DNA from 3 places in the Streptacidiphilus sp. MAP12-16 genome. Region 2 is predicted to be linked to each of the others. Evidence: riboswitches for the same ligand, from Rfam matches in the RefSeq annotation. Region 2 holds a riboswitch; each other region holds the start of a gene.

Region 1 (3,263 bases), on a different contig from region 2:
CTCGCAGATTGGCTCCTCTGAGATCGGTGCCCTTGAGCCTGGCGCCGATGAGGTCGGCTCCCCTGCGCTCCTTCCGCCGGTGCCCGGCAGCGGCACGCACGAGTTCGCTCGTGCGCAGCAGCAGCTCGTTGACGTCGCTTCGGTGGGCCGCCAGGTCCAGCGCCGTCAGGGCGTCCGGGGCGAGGCGGGTCAGGCGTTCGGTCTCGTCGCGGGCGAGGCCGAGCTCGCGGTGGAGGGGGCGGGCCGGGTCGAGTGCGAGCGCCTCGGTCAGATACCAGAGCAATTCCTGCAGTTGCCGCATGACCGGGAAAACGTCGAACATCTGCCGTGCGGTGTGCGGAGCCTGTCGCCAGTCCTGTCCGCCGAAGGTGACCTGGGAGACCTTCTGCCCCGCGCCGAAGCAGTCGTAGACGGTGCATCCCTTGAAACCCTGCTGCCTGAGACCTGTGTGAATTCCGCAGCGGAAGTCCGTTTGGAGATTGGGGCAGGCATGTCCCGCGGATTTGCTGATCGCGAAATCGGCCGAGGCGGCGAAGGCCGGTACGACGCAGCACAGCGCGAAGCAGTTCCCGCAGTCGGCCCGCAGATCGAGGTGGCCTCCTACGGGGGCCGGCTCTGCGTCTTCGGGTTTCTCGGACAACGTGCGTGGTCTCCTGCTGGTATCGGGGACGGTTCGGTGCGTACGGCGGCGGCCTGGACGGTCAGCTGACGTCCAGGCCGGCCAAGCCTATCGTCCGGGCTCACCCGGGCCTCCGCCGCCGGCCCCGGGACACGTATGCCTACGCCCGGCGCGGCGGCGTCATCAACCCGCTTCGCCCCGGCCGCTGATGGCTGCCCTGTGGTTCCAGCGGTGCTCGACTCTGCCGAGGCGCCAGTAGCCCAGGGCCACCACCCAGACCGCGACGAACAGGCCGACGATCACGAAGCCGACGTTGTTGAGGTTCACCCCCGAGATCCAGTTGCTGACCGGGTCGTCCAGGCCGAGCTGGTCGTGCAGTACGCCGACGAGTTCGATCGTGCCGATCAGGAACGCCACGGCGATCGACAGGCCGGTGATGGTGAGGTTGTAGTAGACCTTGCGCACCGGGTTGGAGAACGCCCAGTGGTAGGCGAAGTTCATGAAGGTGCCGTCCAGCGTGTCGAACAGGCTCATCCCGGCGGCGAACAGCAGCGGCAGGCACAGGATCGCGTACCAGGGCAGCCCGGCGGCGGCGCCGGAACCGGCCATCACCATCAGGGTGACCTCGGTGGCGGTGTCGAAGCCGATGCCGAAGAGCAGTCCGATCGGGTACATCTGGCCGGGTCGGGTGATGGACTTGGTCAGTCGGCCCAGGATGCGGTTCATGAAGCCCCGGTTGTCCAGATGCTTCTCCAACTCGTGCTCGTCGAACTGGCCCGCGCGCATGGCCTTGAAGACACGGTGGATGCCGACCAGTGAGACCAGGTTGAGGGCTGCGATCAGGTAGAGGAAGCCGCCGGAGACGCTGGTGCTGACCACGCCGAGGGCCTGGTGGGCGCTGGACTTGTCATCGGTCAGCGTGGTGACGAAGTGGGCCCCGGCCGCGATGCCTCCGGCCAGGACCACCACGATCGTGGAGTGCCCCAGGGCGAACCAGAAGCCGACCGAGACGGGGCGCTTGCCGTCGGCCATCAGCTTCCTGGTGGTGTTGTCGATCGCCGCGATGTGGTCGGCGTCGAAGGCGTGCCGCATGCCCAGGGTGTAGGCGGTCACCCCCAGGCCCAGACCGAACACCTGGGTGCCGACCTGGTAGTGGTGCGGGGCCACCATGACGGCCAGAATCCCGAAGGCGACGACGTGGAGGGCGGCGATCACCGCCAGGAGGCCGCCGGTACGGAGCCAGTCCTTGCGCTCCCAGCGCATCGGCAGGGTGGCCGCTGTCGCTGTCCCACGCTCAGCAGTGGCGGACGGCGGGGTGGCGTTTTTGGGCAGGGTCATCTCAGGGCAGCCTCTCCAGCACCTCGTGAAGGGGGTCCCCCCGACCGGAGGCCGGGAGGTCATCGTGCGGTGCCGTGGCCGGTCTCCTGGCTGACGGGTCGAACGCTGCCGCAACCGGCCTTCCCAGACACCTGCAGTGTCCAGTGGCCTCCCGCCCTCAGGGGCGGGGGTGGTGCGGCAACTTCCCGATCACAGTGGCGAGGGCCGCTCCGGACTACTGCGACGAGCACAGCGAACCGGTCTTCCCGAACACCACGGCAGGCCCCACCGTAGGGGGCAGCCGTGCACATCGACAAGCCTGCGTAGATGCGCAGGTGTTGCATATCACCCCGAGGCAGGGGCGAAGATGAGCGCATGCACCTGGTTCCCGAGGACCGCGCACACCGGCGCGCGATCGACGAGCACACCGTCTGCGAAGCCATCGAGGGCATCGGCGACACCGCGCAGATCGGCGTGTGGGCCACCCGCTTCGCCCTGCTCGGCGAGCCCGGCAGACTCTCCCTGCTGCTGGCCATCCACCGGGCGGGCCCGATCGCGGTCTCCGACCTGGCCATCGCCACTGGCATCAACGACACGGGCGTGTCCCAAGCCCTGCGTCTGCTCCGGGCCTCGGGTACGGTCACCGCCGACAAGGACGGACGCGTCGTTCGCTACCGCCTGACGGACCCCCACATCGCGGCCCTGCTCAACACGATCCGCCCACCGGCGGCCCTGTCCTGATCAGCGCGCCTCGCGCGGGAGCCAGTGTCCGGCGAGCCAGGATAGGGTCCGCGCCCTTCTCGCCGATCGTGATGACCGTCGCCCTGCGCAACCAGTTCGGCGGCCACGCGCTCCAGAGCCGGGAGGCGGCTCAGTGACCCACCGCGCTCCCGCGTCCGCGCTCCTGCCCGTGCTCGGTCGGCGTGTTGCCGGCTGGGGACTCCGCCCGTGCTCGACCGGTCACGTGGCAGATCCCACTCTGGGACGCCCCCGCCGGTGGGGGTGGTGGGTTCGGAGCCAGCTGCATTACATTGCTGTTGACTATATTTGACAGAGGTTGTTGTATGGCGGTGGCTTGGAGCGCAAGACCGAAGGAGTGGGGATGGGTGGGGGAGGACGGGAAACTGTCGGCATCATCCTGGCGGGCGGTCGCGGGGAGCGCGCGAAGCCGATCACCTTGGAGAGCGCGGACTACATACGAAGCAAGGCGCTGATCCCGTTCGCGGGGCGCCGGTTGATCGAGTGGGTGGTGGACGCCTGCTGCGAGCAGGGGATCCGGCGGTTCTTCGTGGTCGCGCAGGGCCTGGAGAACCGCAGCCAGATCAAG
Region 2 (3,263 bases):
CGCACAGCTCTGCCCGGCACGGGTCCGCACCGTGAGCCGGAACCGGGACCACTGGCCCCCGGCCCGGTAGACGCCGTGCAGCCCCTTGAACCTCAGCGTCAGCGGCGTCTGGCTCAGTGCGTCGAAGTCCACACCGCAGACCGCCGTCCCCGCCGTCCCCGCTGTCCCCGCTGACACGGGCGTCGCCGCGGAGGCCGCCGACGCGGTCCCGGCCGTCCCCAGCAGCAGCGCCGGCCCGGCGACCAACCCGGCCGCGCCGAGACCTATCCCGAGACCTATCCCGCGGCCGAACCCGTGCCGCACCGTCCGACGCAGCCTCATGGTGACCCTCGCTCCCGCTGACGCGCGAAGGCCCGACGCCACCGCGAACACCCTCCGAATCTGACACAGCACCAGGGGTCATGCCCGGTGGCAGCGGCCGCCCTGCCGCCATCCCGGTGACGCCCCTCCCCCGCACATCTCCTGCCTGCTCAGGCAGACTTTCCCCATGGACCTCATCATCCGCCCCGCCCTCGACTCCGAGCTCGACGACGCAGGCCACCTCACCGCCGAGTCCTTCATCGCCGACGGCCACACGCCTCGCGGCGGCGACTACGAGCCCCGGCTGCGCGACGGGCGCGACCGGGCGCGGCACGCGGAACTGCTGGTCGCGGCCGATCCGGAGACGGGCGCGCTGCTGGGCTCAGTGACCTTCGCCCCACCCGGCTCGCCCTACGCGGACCTGGCCCGGGGCCAGGAGGGCGAGTTCCGGATGCTCGCCGTCAGGCCCGAGGCCCGGGGCCGCGGCGCGGGCGAGGCGCTGGTGCGGGCCTGCCTGGACCGGGCCCGGGAACTTGGGCTCACCCGCGTGGTGATGTCCACTCAGGAGTCCATGGTGCACGCGCACCGGATCTACGAGCGGCTGGGCTTCGTCCGCACGCCCGAACGCGACTGGTCACCCGTGCCGGGCATCGATCTGCTGACCTACGCGATCGAACTGCAGGTCGAGGCGGGGAGTGACTCCGCTCACTGAAGACACTACATGTAGGGGTGCATTTCTGATGCACCCCTACATGTATGCTCACTCTCGCTGTCGACGCAGGGGAACCCGGTGCGATTCCGGGACTGCCCCGCAGCGGTGAGCGGCTGTGCCCCTGTGCCTGCCCGCGAGTCCGAGTACCTGCCGACGGTGCGTCCCGCTGACCCGGGACGTCGTACGTCCGGGCCTCGCGGGTGGGCCGGGGACGCGCCCCGTGCTGCCCTCGCGCGCACCGACGCGCTCCTCGACCTGCCGCTGCGGCCCACCGCCGACCGGCCGCCGACGAGGAGCGCACCGCAGTGAACAGAGCATCAGCCACCCTGCCGCAGCAGCAAGCCGCAAGCCCCGACGCCCCCGGCACCGCCCTGCTGCGCTCCCTCACCGAGCGCTCCGCCGACCTTCCCGAGGTGGATCCCGGCCGGGTCGCCGCCGCAGCCCTGCGCGGACGCAGCACCGGCGCCGGCTACGCCGAGCTCCGCAGCCTCGCCATCGAGGGCGCGGCCTCCCTCATCGCCGAGGACCCGCAGTACTCCCGGCTCGCCGCCCGGCTGCTCGCCGAGGAGATCCGCGAGGAGGCCGGCGGCCAGGGCGCGACCTGCTTCGCCGCCTCCATCGCCGTGGGCCATCGCGAGGGCCTGATCGGCCACCCGACGGCGGACTTCGTCGCCGCCCACGCCGAAGCGCTGGACGCGGTGGTCGACCCGACCGCCGACGACCGCTTCGAGTACTTCGGGCTGCGCACGGTCTACTCCCGCTACCTGCTGCGCCACCCGATCACCCGTCAGGTCATCGAGACCCCGCAGCACTTCCTGCTGCGCGTCGCCTGCGGGCTGCAATCGGGAGGTGTGGCGCGAAGCACCTCGGACAAGGGTGGCGGCGGGCGACGGGAGGGCGGAGACACTGGGCCGGTCGCCGAGGTCGCGGAGCTGTACCGGCTGATGAGCCGCCTGGAGTACCTGCCCTCCTCGCCGACGCTGTTCAACTCGGGTACCCGCCACCCGCAGATGTCCTCCTGCTACCTGCTCGACTCCCCCCTCGACGAGCTGGACTCGATCTACTCCCGCTACGCCCAGATCGCCCGGCTCAGCAAGCACGCCGGCGGCATCGGCCTCTCCTACAGCCGGATCCGCTCGCGCGGCAGCCTGATCCGGGGCACCAACGGCCAGTCCAACGGAATCGTCCCGTTCCTGCGCACGCTGGACTCCTCCGTGGCGGCGGTCAACCAGGGCGGCCGCCGCAAGGGCGCGGCCTGCGTCTACCTGGAGACCTGGCACGCGGACATCGAGGAGTTCCTCGAACTGCGCGACAGCACCGGCGAGGAGGCTCGCCGCACCCACAACCTCAACCTGGCGCACTGGATCCCCGACGAGTTCATGCGCCGCGTCGACGCCGACACCGAGTGGTCGCTGTTCTCCCCCGGCGACGTGCCGGAGCTGGTGGACCTCTGGGGCGCCGAGTTCGACGCCGCCTACGCAAAGGCCGAAGCGGCCGGTCTCGCGGTCCGCAGCCTGCCGGCGCGGGCGCTGTACGCGCGGATGATGCGCACCCTCGCGCAGACCGGCAACGGCTGGATGACGTTCAAGGACGCCTCCAACCGCGCCGCCAACCAGACCGCGCTGCCCGGTCGCACGGTGCACTCCTCGAATCTCTGCACCGAGATCCTCGAGGTCACCGACGACGGCGAGACCGCCGTCTGCAACCTCGGCTCGATCAACCTCGGGGCGCATCTGCTGCCGTCCGGCGAGATGGACTGGACCCGGCTCGACAGCACCGTCCGCACCGCCGTGACCTTCCTCGACCGGGTGGTGGACATCAACTTCTACCCGACGCCCGAGGCCGCCGCCTCCAACTCCCGCTGGCGGCCGGTCGGTCTGGGCGTGATGGGCCTGCAGGACGTCTTCTTCAAGCTCCGCCTGGAGTTCGACTCCGCCGAGGCCGAGCGCCTGTCCACGCGGATCGCCGAGCGGATCATGCTCGTCGCCTACGAGACCAGCTGCGACCTGGCCGAGCGCCTCGGCCGGCATGTCGCGTACGAGGAGACCCGCGCCGCCCGCGGCCAACTGCACATCGACCACTTCGAGGTGCGGACGGAGTGGGCCGACCGCTGGACGGCGCTGCGCGAGCGCGTCGCGGTGACGGGTCTGCGCAACTCGCTGCTGCTCGCCATCGCGCCCACGGCCACCATCGCGTCCATCGCCGGCGTCTACGAGTGCATCGAGCCGCAGGTGTCCAACCTCTTCAAGCG
Region 3 (3,263 bases), on a different contig from region 2:
CTCGGCGACCGGTCGGCCCAGCACCACGACCTGGCTGCGCCCGTCGGCGCCGGGCTTGAGCAGCACCGGGTTCATCGCGGCCTCGGGTTCGATCCCGGCCGCCGCGGCCTGCATGGCCTGCGCGCGGCCGATCTCGGCGCCGTCAGCGGTGACGAAGGAGTTGAGCGACATGTTCTGCGCCTTGAACGGAGCGACCTTCACCCCCTGCCGGAGCAGCCAGCGGCAGATCCCGGCCGTGACCACGCTCTTTCCGGCGTCGGAGGTCGTCCCCGCGACCAGCAGCGCACCCTTCATCGCTTCCCCCTCCTCGTCGGACTCCCCGTCAGGTTCCGCGCCAAGTTCCGAGCCAAGTTCCGCGCCAGCCCTGCCACGGCTGTGACCAGGACTGCCAGCAGGCCGACCCGCCGCGACAGCACGCAGGCCCGTTCGATGTCCGCGACCTCGACCGGCCGCAGTTCCGCTCCCAGCACCGCCCGGTGCTCCCATTTCTCTCCGTAGCGGAGCGTCCCCCCCAGCCGTACGCCCAGGGCGCCCGCGAACGCCGCCTCGGCCTGGCCGGCGTTGGGGCTGGGATGACTGGAGGCGTCACGCCGCCACACCCGCCAGGCGTCCGCGCGCCGCTCCGGCTCTGCGGCGGCCACCGCCAGCAGCGCGGTCAGCCGCGCCCCGGGCCAGCCCGCCACGTCGTCCAGTCGCGCCGAGGCCCACCCGAACCGCAGGTACCGCGCCGAGCGGTGCCCCACCATGGCGTCCAGGGTGTTCACGGCCCGGAACGCCAGCAGCCCCGGTGTGCCCGCCACCGCGCCCCACACCAGCGCGTTCACGACCGCGTCCGCGGTGTTCTCCGCGACGGACTCGACCACCGCCCGGGCGACCTGCTGCTCCGTCAGCTCGCGCGGGTCCCGCCCGCAGAGGTGCGGAAGTCGCTCCCGCGCCGCCGTGAGGTCCCCGGCCTGCAGCGCGCCGCCGATCGTGCGCGCCTCCCGGACAAGCGATGCGCCCCCCAGCACAGTCCAGCTCGCCGCCCCGGCCAGGAGCACCTGTCCGGCACGCCTCCCGCCCAGCGCCCGCCCGGTGCAGACCGCGGCACCCGCCACCGCGCCCACGCAGACGGCCGTGAAGAGCGCGCCGGCGTCCCTCCGGTCCCGCCACAGCCGCCGTTCCAGCACTCCGGCGGCGCGTCCGAACCCGGCCACGGGGTGTCCGCGCCGGGGATCGCCGAAGGCGGTGTCGGCCGCGTATCCGGCGGCGAGGCCCAGAGCGACCGCCGTACCCGGGGCGGTCGCACGTGCTGCGGTCGCACGCACGGCGGTCAGTGGGGCGGCTGCGCGGGGACGTGGACAGCGGGAGACGGCGGCGGCAGGGCAGCGCGCATGGCGTGGATGTCCTCACTCAGGGTCCGCGCCCTGGATCGACGAACCGGGGGCGAGAGTCTCCTGGCTTCCGGATCGACACGCTCCCGGGCCTTCCCGCAGCGGTGTCACCCGCCGCCGTGGCCGTCGTTCGAGAGCGCTCCCCGGTGACAGTGGCGGGACCGCGCCGGACTGAGGGTCTCCCCTGTCACCGGCTTCCTCTCCGTGCCTCCGTTTGGCCTTGCGATCCCACCACGCCGCCCGACCGACCGTCAACACGGACCCCGACGGACTCGGTCACATCTCCGCAGGTCGCCCCGCCACCGGTGGACCGGCCGGAAGACCGGCCACGGGTGGGCCGGCCGGCGGAAGACCGGCCGGCTCCAGGGAGGGCGGGGCGCTCACGCCGCGTGGTCCCCGCCCTTCGCGGTCGGCGGCGGCGACTGCTGCGGACGCACGATGCGCAGCAGCTCCACGGTGCCCTTGACGACCGGCCCCGGCCCGGACTGGCCCTGCGGTCCCTGACGCTGCAGCATCTGGCTCTGCACGACCTGCTCGCCCGGGCTGGTCGGCGGGCGGAGCACATGGTCCTCGAGCCAGGACATTCCCAAGATCACTACAAGACCCAGCGGAGCGATGAGCAGGCACAGAAGGACAGACATGGGCACCCCAAGGAGTTGAGTGCTGCGGTCTTCCGGTCCCCCCGCACTCAAGCGTCTGCCACCGCCCGGCGTTCCGCATCTCGAGGCCGCCCTGCCTACTCCCGCTGCCTGCACACGCGTGCGGCAAGGGTCAGTGGCGCGGTCAGTGGCGCCCCGAAACCACGTCCGCCACGCGGGCGATCGGCGAGGTGGTGGCCCTGCCTCCGCGCTCCTGGCGGTCCGCCGTGTGGTAGGCGGCGTACATGGCGTGTACACCGATCCAGCGCAGCGGTTCCGGCTCCCAGCGGCGGACCTGGTGGCCCACCCACGGCAGCGCCGTGAGACTCGTCTCGCCGCCCGAACCCAGCTCCCGCAGCACCAGGTCACGCAGAGTGCGCGCGGCCAGGTTGGTCGTGGTCACGCCGCTGCCGACGTAACCGCCCGCCCAGCCGAGGCCCGAGGCCCGGTCGAGCTCCACTGTCGAACACCAGTCCCGGGGCACGCCGAGAACGCCCGACCAGGCATGGTCGATCCGGGCGTCGCGCGCTGCCGGGAAGAAGTCGACCAGGATGTTCCGCAACTGGTCGATGGTCCGCTGCGCCGTCACCCCGTCGGTGTCGGTCCGCGAGCCGAAGCGGTACGGCACGCCGCGCCCACCCAGCGCGATCCGGTCGTCGGCGGTCCGCTGCGCGTACATGTACGCGTGTGCCAGGTCACCCAGGGTCTCCCGGCCCGACCAGCCCGCCGCCTCCCAGAACGACGCGGGCAGCGGCTCGGTGACGACCATCGAGGAGTTCATCGGCAGCCAGGACCGCCGCTCGCCGCGCAGTGCCGAGGTGAAGCCCTCGGTGGCCCGCAGCACGAAGCGCGCCGACACCGTGCCCCGGGCCGTGACCGCCCGCGCGGGGCGTCCGTCACCGGCCGGGAGGATCTCGGTGACGGGCGTGCCCTCGTAGATCTCGACACCCATCGACTCGACCACCCGGGCCAGCCCCACGACCAGCTTCGCGGGCTGGATCCGCGCGCCGTGCGGCGTCCAGCTGCCGCCCAGCGCACCCGAGACGTTGATCCGCTGCGCGGCCTCGGCCGCGCCGAGCAGCTGCTGCTCGGTCTCGCCGAAGGAGTGCTCCTCCTCGACGTAGGCCTTCAGCCGGGAGAGTTGGGCCGGGGTCCTGGCGACCTCGAGCACGCCACCCTTCACCACGTCCGCGTCGATGCCCTCGGCCGCGCAGACCCCGATGACCTCGTCCACCGCGCCGTCCATGGCCTG

The links. Region 2 has a riboswitch for cobalamin ahead of ABIA33_RS05890 (ribonucleoside-diphosphate reductase subunit alpha). Riboswitches for the same ligand answer to the same signal wherever they lie in the genome.
Region 1: linked by a shared signal. The riboswitch ahead of ABIA33_RS11970 (HoxN/HupN/NixA family nickel/cobalt transporter) and the one ahead of ABIA33_RS05890 (ribonucleoside-diphosphate reductase subunit alpha) in region 2 are both predicted to bind cobalamin.
Region 3: linked by a shared signal. The riboswitch ahead of ABIA33_RS13515 (cobalamin biosynthesis protein) and the one ahead of ABIA33_RS05890 (ribonucleoside-diphosphate reductase subunit alpha) in region 2 are both predicted to bind cobalamin.

Annotation. Positions count from the first base shown of each region.
Region 1 covers NZ_JBGCBY010000007.1:268,243-271,505, forward strand. Annotated here, with positions in the region: gene ABIA33_RS11965 (pentapeptide repeat-containing protein) at 1-640, opposite strand, end outside; gene ABIA33_RS11970 (HoxN/HupN/NixA family nickel/cobalt transporter) at 803-1,957, opposite strand; cobalamin riboswitch at 2,016-2,229, opposite strand; gene ABIA33_RS11975 (ArsR/SmtB family transcription factor) at 2,312-2,677, shown strand; gene ABIA33_RS11980 (sugar phosphate nucleotidyltransferase) at 3,039-3,263, shown strand, end outside.
Region 2 covers NZ_JBGCBY010000004.1:33,792-37,054, forward strand. Annotated here, with positions in the region: gene ABIA33_RS05880 (hypothetical protein) at 1-321, opposite strand, end outside; gene ABIA33_RS05885 (GNAT family N-acetyltransferase) at 488-1,012, shown strand; cobalamin riboswitch at 1,040-1,182, shown strand; gene ABIA33_RS05890 (ribonucleoside-diphosphate reductase subunit alpha) at 1,318-3,263, shown strand, end outside.
Region 3 covers NZ_JBGCBY010000008.1:298,139-301,401, forward strand. Annotated here, with positions in the region: gene ABIA33_RS13510 (cobyric acid synthase) at 1-294, opposite strand, end outside; gene ABIA33_RS13515 (cobalamin biosynthesis protein) at 291-1,307, opposite strand; cobalamin riboswitch at 1,430-1,575, opposite strand; gene ABIA33_RS13520 (hypothetical protein) at 1,754-2,014, opposite strand; gene ABIA33_RS13525 (NAD(P)/FAD-dependent oxidoreductase) at 2,157-3,263, opposite strand, start outside.